DNA from 2 places in the Streptomyces sp. NPDC048392 genome. Region 1 is predicted to be linked to the other one. Evidence: riboswitches for the same ligand, from Rfam matches in the RefSeq annotation. Region 1 holds a riboswitch; the other holds the start of a gene.
The links. A riboswitch is a leader RNA that binds a small molecule or an ion and turns the genes downstream of it on or off. The one in region 1 is predicted to bind glycine.
Positions count from the first base shown of each region.

Region 2: linked by a shared signal. The riboswitch ahead of gcvP (aminomethyl-transferring glycine dehydrogenase) and the one ahead of gcvT (glycine cleavage system aminomethyltransferase GcvT) in region 1 are both predicted to bind glycine.

Region 1 covers NZ_JBICYB010000008.1:212,708-219,145, forward strand. Annotated here, with positions in the region: gene ACGFYH_RS14800 (enhanced serine sensitivity protein SseB) at 1-619, opposite strand, end outside; gene ACGFYH_RS14805 (AAA family ATPase) at 694-1,362, opposite strand; glycine riboswitch at 1,542-1,636, shown strand; gene gcvT (glycine cleavage system aminomethyltransferase GcvT) at 1,793-2,926, shown strand; gene gcvH (glycine cleavage system protein GcvH) at 3,069-3,446, shown strand; gene glyA (serine hydroxymethyltransferase) at 3,461-4,723, shown strand; gene ACGFYH_RS14825 (L-serine ammonia-lyase) at 4,823-6,190, shown strand; gene ACGFYH_RS14830 (hypothetical protein) at 6,177-6,401, opposite strand.
Region 2 covers NZ_JBICYB010000013.1:8,123-14,560, reverse strand. Annotated here, with positions in the region: gene ACGFYH_RS18865 (molybdopterin-binding protein) at 1-403, shown strand, start outside; gene gcvP (aminomethyl-transferring glycine dehydrogenase) at 481-3,366, opposite strand; glycine riboswitch at 3,544-3,639, opposite strand; gene ACGFYH_RS18855 (PRC-barrel domain-containing protein) at 3,777-4,154, shown strand; partial or broken gene ACGFYH_RS18850 (DNA polymerase IV) at 4,070-5,603, opposite strand; gene ACGFYH_RS18845 (MerR family transcriptional regulator) at 5,677-6,360, opposite strand.

The DNA of each region.
Region 1 (6,438 bases):
CGAACAGGACCGGGTCGGCGGTCTCGATGGCGGCCAGGCAGCGGCGCGCGCTGCGCACGACGCCGGTGGCGGCGAACTCGGCGGAGGCCGCCGCCAGGAAGTCCACCGGGTCGTCCTGCCAGTCCGGCTCGAAGAGGCGGACCCGGCCGCCGGACGCGGGCCCGTCCAGCGGAGTCTGCCCGGCCCGGCACAGCTCGGCCACGGCCGGCGGCGGCAGCGGGACGCCCACCACGCCCTCCGGGTTCACGGCGATGCCGACCTGCGGGGGCAGGCCGCGGGCGAACTCGGCGGCGGGGGCGACGGTGTACGCCATCCGCGCCCCGGCGACCCGGCGGAGCTGCTCCTCGGAGCTGAACACCGGCACGTACGCCTGGCCGTCGATCTCCAGCGAGGGGAGGTCCAGGGGGCCGCTGTGCGGGCCGCCGCCGTTGGGCAGCGGGACCCAGACGAAGCTGCGGCCGAGGACCTCCACGATCCGGCCGCCGGCGCCGGGCACGCCGAGGGCGGCGGACAGCACCTCCTCCAGCTCGTTGCCGGGCCACCCGCCGTGCGGGTGGGGGTGCGTCTGTGCCGGGAAACCGGCGGAGAAGTCCGCCGGGAGGTCCCCTGGGAAGTCCATCTGCCTACCGCCTGCCTGGTACCGCTGTCCGTGGCCGAAAGGCTAACCCGTTCGGCCCAGCGGCCTACGGGGTGTCACCCGGTGAAGGCGATCCGGTGGAGGGCGTCGGCCGCCGCCCGGTCCAGGACGACCGCCGAGGCGCAGCCGGCGGGCAGGGTCCCTTCGGTCACCGCGCGCAGCAGGCGGGAGTTGGCCGAGCGGTGCCGCAGGAACGCGTACCGCGAGACGCCCCGGCCCCGCTCGCGCTGGCCGGCCAGGGCCTCGTCGGCGGCGACGTCGAGCAGCAGCAGGTGCAGGGTGCCGTCCCGGCGGCGGGCCTCGCGGGCCAGCCAGCCTCGCACCCAGGCCTGGGTGCCGCAGTCGTGGACGACGACCCCCTCCCCGGAGCGCAGCGCGCGGCGCAGTCCGGCGTAGTGGTCGAGGCGGACCAGCGGGCGGTAGAGCCCGTACGGCAGGAAGCGCGGCATGCGGCGGTCCCAGCGGTCGCGGGTGTCCTGGGAGTCGATGCGCCGGCCGCGCACGGTGCGCTCCATCAGCGTGGACTTCCCGCTGCCGGGCAGGCCGGTGATCACCACCAGGTCCCGGGGGCCGAAGAGGAGGGCGTGCGGGCTGCGGCCGTCGCGGTCCCGGAGGTCGCGGACGACGGGCGCGGGCAGTTCGGCGCACGCCTCCGGGGCCGGAGCGGCGGGCTGCCCGGGCAGCGCGAGTCCCGAGGTGGTGGCGTACGCCGTGGTCCTGTTCACCGTGATCGTCCTCCCCTGGGGCGGTTCACGAGTTCCCATCCCCGTCGAGTGTAAAGAAAAGGTAATGCGCGGGTCTCGCGTTTTCGTTCGCTTACTGCCACAAGCCGGTTACAGATCACGGTCTGCCATGGACCGACCCGGCGTGCAATGATGGCGGCGCCAACTGCATACCGGCCGTTTGAATCCGCGCGGGAGAGTCCCCGGCCGTCGCCGGGGCGCCGAAGGAGCAAGTCCCTCCCTTGAATCTCTCAGGCCCCGTTACCGCGCGGGCGAGGCACATCTGAAAAGCGGACCGCCCCCGACGGCGGTCCCACCCAAGGTGCAAGCCGCTGATCGCCGTACTCCGGTGGCCGCGGCGAACCTCTCAGGTTCCGATGACAGATGGGGAGGATCGACCTCGCCACGTCCTGTCCTGGGAGACGACCGACCGATGAGCAGTACCGAACTCCGCCGTACCGCGCTCGATGCCACGCATCGCGCGCTCGGCGCGACGATGACCGACTTCGCCGGCTGGGACATGCCCCTGCGCTACGGCTCCGAGCGCGAGGAGCACGTCGCGGTGCGCACCCGGGCGGGTCTTTTCGACCTCTCGCACATGGGTGAGATCACCGTCACCGGGCCGCAGGCCGCCGAGCTGCTGAACTACGCGCTGGTCGGCAACATCGGCAGCGTGCGGCCGGGCCGGGCCCGCTACACCATGATCTGCCGGGAGGACGGCGGCATCCTGGACGATCTGATCGTCTACCGGCTGGGCGACGCCGAGGCCGCGTCCGCTCACTACATGGTGGTCGCCAACGCCTCCAACGCCCAGGTGGTGCTCGACGCGCTCACCGAGCGGGCGGCCGGCTTCGACGCCGAGGTGCGCGACGACCGCGACGCCTACGCGCTGCTGGCCGTGCAGGGTCCCGAGTCCCCCGGCATCCTCAAGAGCCTCACCGACGCCGACCTGGACGGCCTGAAGTACTACGCCGGCCTGCCCGGCACCGTCGCCGGTGTCCCGGCGCTCGTCGCGCGCACCGGCTACACCGGCGAGGACGGCTTCGAGCTGTTCGTGAAGCCGGAGCACGCCGTCGAGCTGTGGGAGGCGCTGACCCGGGCGGGCGAGGGCGTCGGTCTGGTCGCGTGCGGCCTGTCCTGCCGGGACACGCTCCGCCTGGAGGCGGGCATGCCGCTGTACGGGAACGAGCTGACGACCGCGCTGACGCCGTTCGACGCCGGTCTCGGCCGGGTGGTGAAGTTCGAGAAGGAGGGCGACTTCGTCGGGCGCGCCGCGCTGACCGGGGCCGCTTCCCGGGCGGAGCGGAACCCGCCCCGCGTCCTGGTCGGCCTGGTCGCCGAGGGCCGCCGGGTGCCGCGCGCCGGGTACCCGGTCGTCGCCGGTGGCGAGGTGATCGGCGAGGTCACCTCCGGCGCCCCGTCCCCGACGCTGGGCAAGCCGATCGCCATGGCGTACGTCGACCCCGCGCACGCGGCACCGGGCACCGCGGGTGTCGGTGTGGACATCCGGGGCAGCCACGAGCCGTACGAGGTCGTGGCGCTGCCGTTCTACAAGCGCCGGAAGTAGACACTGGGCGGCGGGTCCCTGCCGGCCCGCGCGCCCTCTCGCTGCTCACCAGCGGCGGTTCCGGCGGCCCCTTTCGTCATGCGCTTCACCTCCCTTCACCCCCTTCACCAGCCACTTCCTCGCGTACAGGAGAATTCAGGCCATGAGCAACCCCCAGCAGCTGCGCTACAGCAAGGAGCACGAGTGGCTGTCGGGCGCCGAGGACGGCGCCTCGACGGTCGGCATCACGGAGCACGCGGCCAACGCGCTCGGTGACGTCGTCTTCGTCCAGCTCCCCGAGGTCGGCGACTCGGTGACCGCGGGTGAGACCTGCGGCGAACTGGAGTCGACCAAGTCGGTCTCCGACCTGTACTCCCCCGTCTCCGGTGAGGTCACCGAGATCAACGAGGACGTCGTCAACGACCCGTCGCTGGTGAACAGCGCCCCCTTCGAGGGTGGCTGGCTGTTCAAGGTGCGCGTCACGGAGGAGCCGGCCGACCTGCTCTCCGCCGACGACTACACCGCATTCGCCGGCGCCTGAGGAGACACGGACGCATGTCGCTTCTGAACACCCCCCTGCACGAGCTCGACCCCGACGTCGCCGCCGCCGTCGACGCCGAGCTGGACCGCCAGCAGTCCACCCTCGAGATGATCGCCTCGGAGAACTTCGCCCCGGTCGCGGTCATGGAGGCCCAGGGCTCGGTCCTCACCAACAAGTACGCCGAGGGCTACCCCGGCCGCCGCTACTACGGCGGCTGCGAGCACGTCGACGTGATCGAGCAGATCGCCATCGACCGGGTCAAGGCCCTCTTCGGCGCCGAGCACGCCAACGTCCAGCCGCACTCGGGCGCCCAGGCCAACGCGGCCGCCATGTTCGCGCTGCTCAAGCCCGGCGACACGATCATGGGTCTGAACCTCGCCCACGGCGGGCACCTGACCCACGGCATGAAGATCAACTTCTCCGGCAAGCTGTACAACGTCGTCCCCTACCACGTCGGCGACGACGGCCGGGTCGACATGGCCGAGGTGGAGCGCCTCGCCAAGGAGAGCAAGCCGAAGCTGATCGTGGCCGGCTGGTCGGCCTACCCCCGTCAGCTCGACTTCGCCGCGTTCCGCAAGGTCGCCGACGAGGTCGGCGCGTACCTGATGGTCGACATGGCGCACTTCGCCGGTCTGGTCGCGGCGGGCCTGCACCCGAACCCGGTGCCGCACGCCCACGTGGTCACCACCACCACCCACAAGACGCTGGGCGGCCCCCGCGGCGGTGTGATCCTCTCCACGGCCGAGCTGGCCAAGAAGATCAACTCCGCCGTCTTCCCCGGTCAGCAGGGTGGCCCGCTGGAGCACGTGGTGGCCGCCAAGGCCGTCGCCTTCAAGGTTGCCGCGAGCGAGGACTTCAAGGAGCGCCAGGGCCGTACGCTGGAGGGTGCCCGCATCCTGGCCGAGCGCCTGGTGCGGGACGACGCGAAGGCGGCGGGCGTCTCCGTCCTCACCGGCGGCACGGACGTCCACCTGGTCCTGGTGGACCTGCGCGACTCCGAGCTGGACGGTCAGCAGGCCGAGGACCGTCTCCACGAGGTCGGCATCACGGTCAACCGCAATGCCGTCCCGAACGACCCGCGTCCGCCGATGGTGACCTCCGGGCTGCGCATCGGTACGCCGGCCCTGGCGACCCGAGGCTTCACGGCCGAGGACTTCGCCGAGGTCGCGGACGTGATCGCCGAGGCGCTGAAGCCGTCGTACGACGCCGAAGCCCTCAAGGCCCGGGTGAAGACCCTGGCCGGCACCCACCCGCTGTACCCGGGTCTCGACAAGTAGACACCGCGCCCTGGGGTGGGGCGCCGCGACCGCCACAAGCGGCGGGGCGCCCCACCCGCAGCGTCCCCTCCGCACCACCCCCGTTCTGAGGAGTCCCCCGTGGCCATCTCGGTCTTCGACCTGTTCTCGATCGGCATCGGCCCGTCGAGCTCGCACACGGTCGGCCCGATGCGCGCGGCGCGCATGTTCGCCCGCCGCCTGCGCAACGAGGAGCTGCTGGACTCCGTCACCTCGGTCCGCGCCGAGCTGTACGGCTCCCTCGGCGCCACCGGCCACGGTCACGGCACCCCCAAGGCCGTGCTGCTCGGCCTGGAGGGCGACTCACCGCGCACGGTGGACGTGGAGAGCGCCGACGACCGCGTCGGGACGATCAGGTCCTCGGGCCGACTCCGCCTCCTCGGCGAGCACGAGATCGCCTTCTCCTACGACGACGACATGGTCCTGCACCGCCGCGAGACCCTCCCGTACCACGCCAACGGCATGACCCTGTGGGCGCACGACGCGCAGGGCACCGAGGTGCTGACCAAGACCTACTACTCGGTCGGCGGCGGCTTCGTCGTCGACGAGGACGCGGTGGGCGCCGACCGCATCGTGCTCGACGACACGGTGCTCAAGTACCCCTTCCGCACCGGCGACGAGCTGATGCGCCTGGCCCGGGAGACGGGCCTGTCCATCTCCGCCCTGATGCTGGAGAACGAGCGGGCCTGGCGCGACGAGGACGAGATCCGCGAGGGCCTGCTGGAGATCTGGCGGGTGATGCGGGCCTGTGTGGACCGCGGCATGACCCGCGAGGGCATCCTGCCGGGCGGCCTGAAGGTGCGCCGCCGCGCCGCGAACACCGCGCGCAAGCTGCGCTCCGAGGGCGACCCGCAGGCCCTGGCCATGGAGTGGATCACCCTCTACGCCATGGCCGTGAACGAGGAGAACGCGGCCGGCGGCCGGGTCGTCACCGCCCCCACGAACGGCGCGGCCGGCATCATCCCGGCGGTCCTGCACTACTACATGAACTTCGTCCCCGGCGCCGACGAGGACGGCGTGGTCCGCTTCCTCCTGGCCGCCGGCGCGATCGGCATGCTCTTCAAGGAGAACGCCTCCATCTCCGGCGCCGAGGTCGGCTGCCAGGGCGAGGTCGGCTCCGCCTGCTCCATGGCGGCCGGCGCGCTCGCCGAGGTGCTCGGCGGCTCCCCCGAGCAGGTGGAGAACGCCGCCGAGATCGGCATGGAGCACAACCTCGGCCTCACCTGCGACCCGGTCGGCGGCCTCGTCCAGATCCCGTGCATCGAGCGCAACGGCATGGCCGCGGTCAAGGCGGTCACGGCGGCCCGGATGGCGATGCGCGGCGACGGGTCCCACAAGGTGTCCCTCGACAAGGTCATCAAGACCATGAAGGACACCGGGGCCGACATGTCGGTCAAGTACAAGGAGACGGCGCGCGGCGGGCTGGCGGTGAACATCATCGAGTGCTGACCGGGCAGGCCCCGACCAGCGCGCCCCGCACGCGTTCGGACGTCGCCTCCTCGGGCATCCGGAGGCACCGCAGTTCGACGGTCTCCGAGCCGCCCGCCGCATCCTCGCCGACTGCCTCAACGGTCCACGCGTGCTCATCCTGACCACCTTCGACCTCGACGACTTCGTCCGCGCCGCCCTGGCCACGCGTGACGGCCGGGATCCTGGCCACCGTCGCGATCGCGACTCGTCTCGTTCAGCCGGCCCGG
Region 2 (6,438 bases), on a different contig from region 1:
CAACCAGCTTCCCGGCACCGTCACCACCGTCACCCCGGGTGAGGCCATGGCGACGGTCGGGGTCCGTCTTTCCGGCGGCCAGGACCTCACCGCGGCGATCACCCGGGACGCCGCCGAGGACCTCGCGCTCGACGCCGGCACCGCCGTCCGGGCCCTGGTGAAGTCCACGGAGGTGGCTCTGGCCACGGGGCGCGTCGACGGCCTGTCCATCCGCAACCGGCTGCCGGGTACCGTCACCGCGCTCACCGCCGGCGCCGCGATGGCCTCGGTCGAGGTCGCCGTCGAGGGCGCCGAGCTGACCGCCGCCATCACCAGGCAGGCCGCCGACGACCTGGGCCTGTCCGTCGGCGCTCCCGTCGTCGCGCTGATCAAGTCGACGGAGGTGTCACTCGCCACCGCGTGACACGAGGAGAGGCTCCGTCCGGGCCCTGCGCCCGCACGGAGCCTCTTCGCTGCGGGCCCTGCGCGGCCCTGCGGGACTCAGTCCTCGTACGCGTCCAGCGGCGGGCAGGAGCAGACGAGGTTCCGGTCGCCGTAGGCCTGGTCGATCCGGCGCACCGGCGGCCAGTACTTGTCGGAGGCGGACACACCGGCCGGGAAGACGGCCTCCTCACGCGTGTACGCGTGGTCCCAGTCGCCGCCGAGCGCGCCCGCGGTGTGCGGTGCGCCGCGCAGCGGGTTGTCGTCCGCGGACCAGGCGCCGGAGCCGACCTTCTCGATCTCCGCGCGGACGGCGATCATCGCCTCGCAGAACCGGTCCAGCTCGGCCAGGTCCTCGGACTCGGTCGGCTCGATCATCAGCGTGCCGGCCACCGGGAAGGACATCGTCGGCGCGTGGAAGCCGTAGTCGATGAGCCGCTTGGCGACGTCGTCGACGCTGACGCCGGTCGACTTGGTCAGCGGACGCAGGTCGATGATGCACTCGTGCGCGACCAGCCCGCCCGGGCCGTTGTAGAGCACCGGGAAGTGCGGTTCCAGCCGCTTGGCGATGTAGTTCGCGGACAGCACGGCCACCTGCGTGGCGCGCTTGAGCCCCTCGCCGCCCATCAGCCGCACGTACGACCAGGAGATCGGCAGGATGCCGGCCGAGCCCCAGGGCGCCGCCGAGACCGGGCCGACGCCGCTGTGCGGACCGGCCGCGGGCTGCAGCGGGTGGTTGGGCAGGTACGGCGCGAGGTGCGACCGTACGGCCACGGGGCCGACGCCGGGACCGCCGCCGCCGTGCGGGATGCAGAAGGTCTTGTGCAGGTTCAGGTGGGAGACGTCGCCGCCGAAGTGACCGGGCTTGGCGAGGCCGACCAGGGCGTTGAGGTTGGCGCCGTCCACGTAGACCTGGCCGCCCGCGTCGTGCACCTGTGCGCAGATCTCCGCGACGTGCTCCTCGAAGACACCGTGCGTGGACGGGTAGGTGATCATCAGCACGGCCAGCCGGTCGCGGTGCTGCTCGATCTTGGCGCGCAGGTCCTCGACGTCGATCTCGCCGTCCTCGGCGGTCTTCACGACGACGACCTTCATGCCGGCCATCACGGCGCTGGCGGCGTTGGTGCCGTGCGCGGAGGACGGGATGAGGCAGACGGTGCGCTGCTCGTCGCCGTTGGCCCGGTGGTAGCCGCGTACGGCGAGCAGGCCCGCGAACTCGCCCTGCGACCCGGCGTTGGGCTGGAGCGAGACCTTGTCGTACCCGGTGACCTCGGCGAGCCGCTCCTCCAGTTCGCGGATGAGGGTCAGGTAGCCCTGCGCCTGCTCGGCGGGCGCGAAGGGGTGCAGCGCGCCGAACTCGGGCCAGGTGACCGGCTCCATCTCGGTGGTGGCGTTGAGCTTCATGGTGCAGGAGCCCAGCGGGATCATGCCGCGGTCCAGCGCGTAGTCCCGGTCGGCGAGGCGGCGCAGGTAGCGCAGCATCGCGGTCTCGGAGCGGTATTGGTGGAATACCGGGTGGGTCAGGAAGTCGTCGGTGCGCAGCAGCGCCTCGGGCAGCGTCTCCCCGGTCTCCGCGTCCAGCGAATCGATGTCGCCCGCCACACCGAAGGCGTGCCACACGCCGCCGACCTGGGCGCGCGTGGTGGTCTCGTCGCAGGCGAACGACACGTGGTCGGCGTCGACGAGGCGCAGGTTGACGCCGTTCTCGCGGGCGGCGTGGACGATGTCGGCGGCCCGGCCGGGCACCCGCGCGGTGACGGTGTCGAAGTAGGAGCCGTGGACGATCTCGACACCGTCGGCCGCGAGACCCGCTGCGGTGACCGAGGCGTAGCGGTGGGCGCGCCGGGCGATGGCCCGCAGGCCCTCGGGTCCGTGGTAGACGGCGTACATGCCTGCCATGACGGCGAGCAGCACCTGTGCGGTGCAGATGTTGCTGGTGGCCTTCTCGCGCCGGATGTGCTGCTCACGGGTCTGCAGGGCCAGGCGGTAGGCCTTGTTGCCGTCGACGTCCACGGACACGCCGACCAGGCGGCCGGGCAGGCTGCGCGCGAACTTCTCCCGCACGGCCATGTAGCCGGCGTGCGGTCCGCCGAAGCCCATCGGCACACCGAAACGCTGGGTGGTGCCGACGGCGATGTCCGCGCCCAGTTCGCCGGGCGGGGTGAGCAGCGTGAGGGCGAGCAGGTCGGCGGCGACGGTGACCAGGGCGCCGAGTTCGTGCGCCCGGTCGATCACCGGCTTGATGTCGCGGACGGCGCCGGAGGCACCCGGGTACTGGATCAGGACACCGTTGATCTCCCGCTCGGCGACCTCGGCCGGGATGCCCTCGCTCAGGTCGGCGACGACGACCTCGACACCGGTGGGCTCCGCACGGGTCTGTATCACGGCGACGGTCTGCGGCAGGGCGTCCGCGTCGACCAGGAAGAGGCCCTTCTTGTTCCTGCCCATGCGCCGGGAGAGCGCCATGGCCTCGGCGGCAGCGGTGCCCTCGTCGAGCAGCGAGGCACCGGAGGTGGGCAGGCCGGTCAGCTCGGCGACCATCGTCTGGAAGTTCAGCAGGGCCTCGAGACGGCCCTGGGAGATCTCCGGCTGGTACGGCGTGTACGCCGTGTACCAGGCCGGGTTCTCCATGACGTTGCGCAGGATGACCGGCGGGGTGAAGGTGCCGTAGTAGCCGAGGCCGATCATGGAGTCGAGGACCTGGTTGCGGTCGGCCAGGGAGCGCAGCTCGGCCAGCACCTCGGCCTCGGAGCGCGCGCCCGGCAGTTCGAGCGCGTCGGCGTTCTTGATCACATCCGGTACGGCCGCGGCCGTCAGTTCGTCGAGCGAACCGTAACCGACCTGCGCGAGCATCTTGGCCCGGGCCTCGTGGTCGGGGCCGATGTGGCGCTGCTCGAAGGGCATGGCCTGTTCGAGTGCGGAGAGCGGAGTGCGAGGGGCGGTCATTGCGGAGGCCTCCTGGTCTGACGACCTTCGAGGGGCACCACGGCGCGGGTACCCGGACGGCCTCCCCCTCTGTCATCTCAACCTGAGAGCTTCGCCGGGCGGGCCCGAGGGCGCTCCCGGCTTTCACCGTCGGTGAGAGCGGAAGCCGTCGACACCCGCCCTGCTTTCCAGAGTGACCTCGTCCGTGCGGTACGTGAGCCTGAGAGATTCCGGGGAGGATTTGCTCCTTCGGCGCCTCCGATGGTGTCCGGAGGACTCTCCCGCGCGGGGTCAGCAGCCGTTTGCCAGCGTACCAGCGAGGTCGCCGCACGGACCTCGAGTGGCCGACCGCCCACATGTGCTCTTTTGTAGTACTTACGGATGATTAGGCGGCTGGTGTGCGAGCCCAGTGCGACCAAGTGGAGGGCCCCGTGCGTACTGACATCGATCCGCGGAACCTGATCGGCCGCAAGGCGTTCGACCGCGACGGCACCAGGATCGGCACCGTGGACGAGGTCTACCTCGACGATGCCACCGGCGCCCCGGAGTGGGCGGCCATACGAACCGGTCTCTTCAGCAGGGACGCCTTCGTCCCCCTGGAGCCCAGCGACCTGGTCGACGGCACCCTGCGGGTGCCCTTCGACCGGTCCCTGATCAAGGAGGCGCCCGACTTCGGCGTCGGCCGTCACCTCTCGCCGGAACAGGAACTCCAGCTCTACCACCACTACGGCCTGGACGTGGCGGCCCCTCCCCCGCCCCCCGACCACGACTTCGGCAAGCTGGCCGGCAAGGGCAACGACGACAGCTGACGCACCGCCCGCCCTCTCCGGCACCCTCCGCTAACCGGCCACCGGCCTCGCGGGACCTTCCGGGCCGGTGTCCGCCGCCGTGGCCGCGGACCGGCTCTCACCGGGTCTTCGGATGGGGGGAGCGACCAGCGGCAGGGGATCCGCCGGGGTCAGCTCCGGGTCGTCCACCGGAAAGGTCCGCACCCGGCCCACCTCCGAGTACGGCGTCTCGAACCGCACGGTGACCCGCCCGAGGCCGCTGCCCTGCACCCACCCGTGACCATGCTCCGCGTGCCGCACGTCATGCCCGGACGGCCATCTGCGCTCGGCGGGCGGCAGGCGGTGATCCTCGGCGGGCTCCGTCTCGCTCTCCTCGGCCGGTGCCTCGGCGGCATCCCCCGCCGCCTGCGCGAACAGGTCCTCCTGTGTGTAGTCGGCGAGCCCGCTGACCCCCACCCCGAGCAGCCGCACACCGCCCGTGGTGTCCACCGAGTCCAGCAGTCTGGCGGCTGCCTCCCGCACCACCCCCGGGTCGTCGGTGGGCCCGCGCAGCGTCTCGGAGCGCGTCAGCGTCGAGAAGTCGTATCTGCGCACCTTGAGCGCGATCGTCCGCCCGGACAGTCCGGACGCCCGCAGCCGCCGCACGCACCGGTCCGCCAGCCGCCCCACCTCGACGCCCACCCGCACCCGGTCGTGGATGTCCACGTCGTAGGTGTCCTCGACCGACACCGACTTGGTCTCCCGCTCGGACACCACGGGCCGCTCGTCGCGCGCCAGCGCCATGGCGTGCAGGGCGTGGCCGTGCGCCTTGCCCAGCAGCCGCACCAGCTCGTCCTCGCCCGCCCCGGCGATCTCGCCTACCGTCGTGATCCCCGCCCGCCGCAGATGGTCTCCCGTGGCCGGCCCCACCCCGGGCAGCGTCCGCACGGTCATCGGCTCCAGCATGGCCCGCTCCGTCCCCGGCGGGATGAGCACCAGTCCGTCGGGCTTGGCCTCCTCCGAGGCGATCTTGGCGAGCATCTTGGAGGCGGCCAGCCCCACGGACCCGGTGAGGCCGGTCACGCTACGGATGTCCGTGCGCAGCTTCGCCCCGGCCAGCCGCGCCGATCGCGCGTCCCAGGCCGTCCCACCGGCCTCCAGGTCCACGAAGGCCTCGTCCAGGCTCAGCGGCTCCACCAGCGGCGACAGCTCCCGCAGCAGCCGCATCACCTGCTCGCTGATCGAGCGGTAGAGCTCGAAGCGCGGAACGAGGTAGGCGGCATGGGGCGCGAGCCGACGGGCCTGTCCCATGGGCATCGCGGAGTGCACCCCGAAAACCCGCGCCTCGTACGAGCAGGTGGCGACCACTCCGCGTGGTCCGAGGCCGCCCACCACCACGGCCTTCCCGCGCAGGCTCGGCTTGGACGCCTGCTCCACCGAGGCGAAGAAGGCATCCATGTCGAGATGCAGGATCGTGGGCGCGGTTCTCACATCTCCGATGCTGCCCTACGCCACTGACAATGCCGCCCTCGCCGGTGGGGCGACACCGGCGGCGCGGCGGTGTTCAGACGGCTCTGTTCCGCCGCCGCGCCAGCTCGTCCGCGGGATTGTGCCCGACCAGGGTCTCCCCGGTGTCGATCCGCTCCCCGTGCAGCTGGGACAGGGCGCTCTCCACGTCCCGCCACACCACGCCGACGGCGATCCCGAAGATGCCCTGGCCGCCCTGGAGCAGGGCGTGCACCTCGTCGGGAGAGCCGCACTCGTAGACGGTGGCGCCGTCGCTCATCAACGTCATCCGCTCCAGATCCCGAAAGCCGCGCTCCCCCAGGTGCTGGACGGCGGTGCGGATGTTCTGCAGGGACACACCGGTGTCCAGGAAGCGCTTGACGATCTTCAGTACGACCACGTCGCGGAAGCTGTACAGGCGCTGCGTCCCGGATCCGTGCGCGGGCCGCACGCTGGGCTCGACGAGGCCCGTGCGCGCCCAGTAGTCGAGTTGCCGGTAGGTGATGCCGGCGGCCGCACAGGCCGTCGGCCCGCGGTAGCCGATCTGCTCGGACGTCATGGACGTCGCCCCTCCGCTGGTCGGCACGGCTGCCGGTCGCTGCGGACCGGGATCGGCCGTGACACCGTGCTGGGGACGGCCCCCGCTCGCGCCGAACCGAGACCCCGGGGGAGGGTACGGACCGCCTGCCCCGAGGCTGTGCCCGGGACCACCCCCAGCCGTACCGTCGCCGCTGATTCTCACGCCGACCTCCGTCCTTGACCTGCCTCCTCGAAGGTAGGCAGTCACCAAGGGTGCGTCAACGATCGCCACACTCGGCAC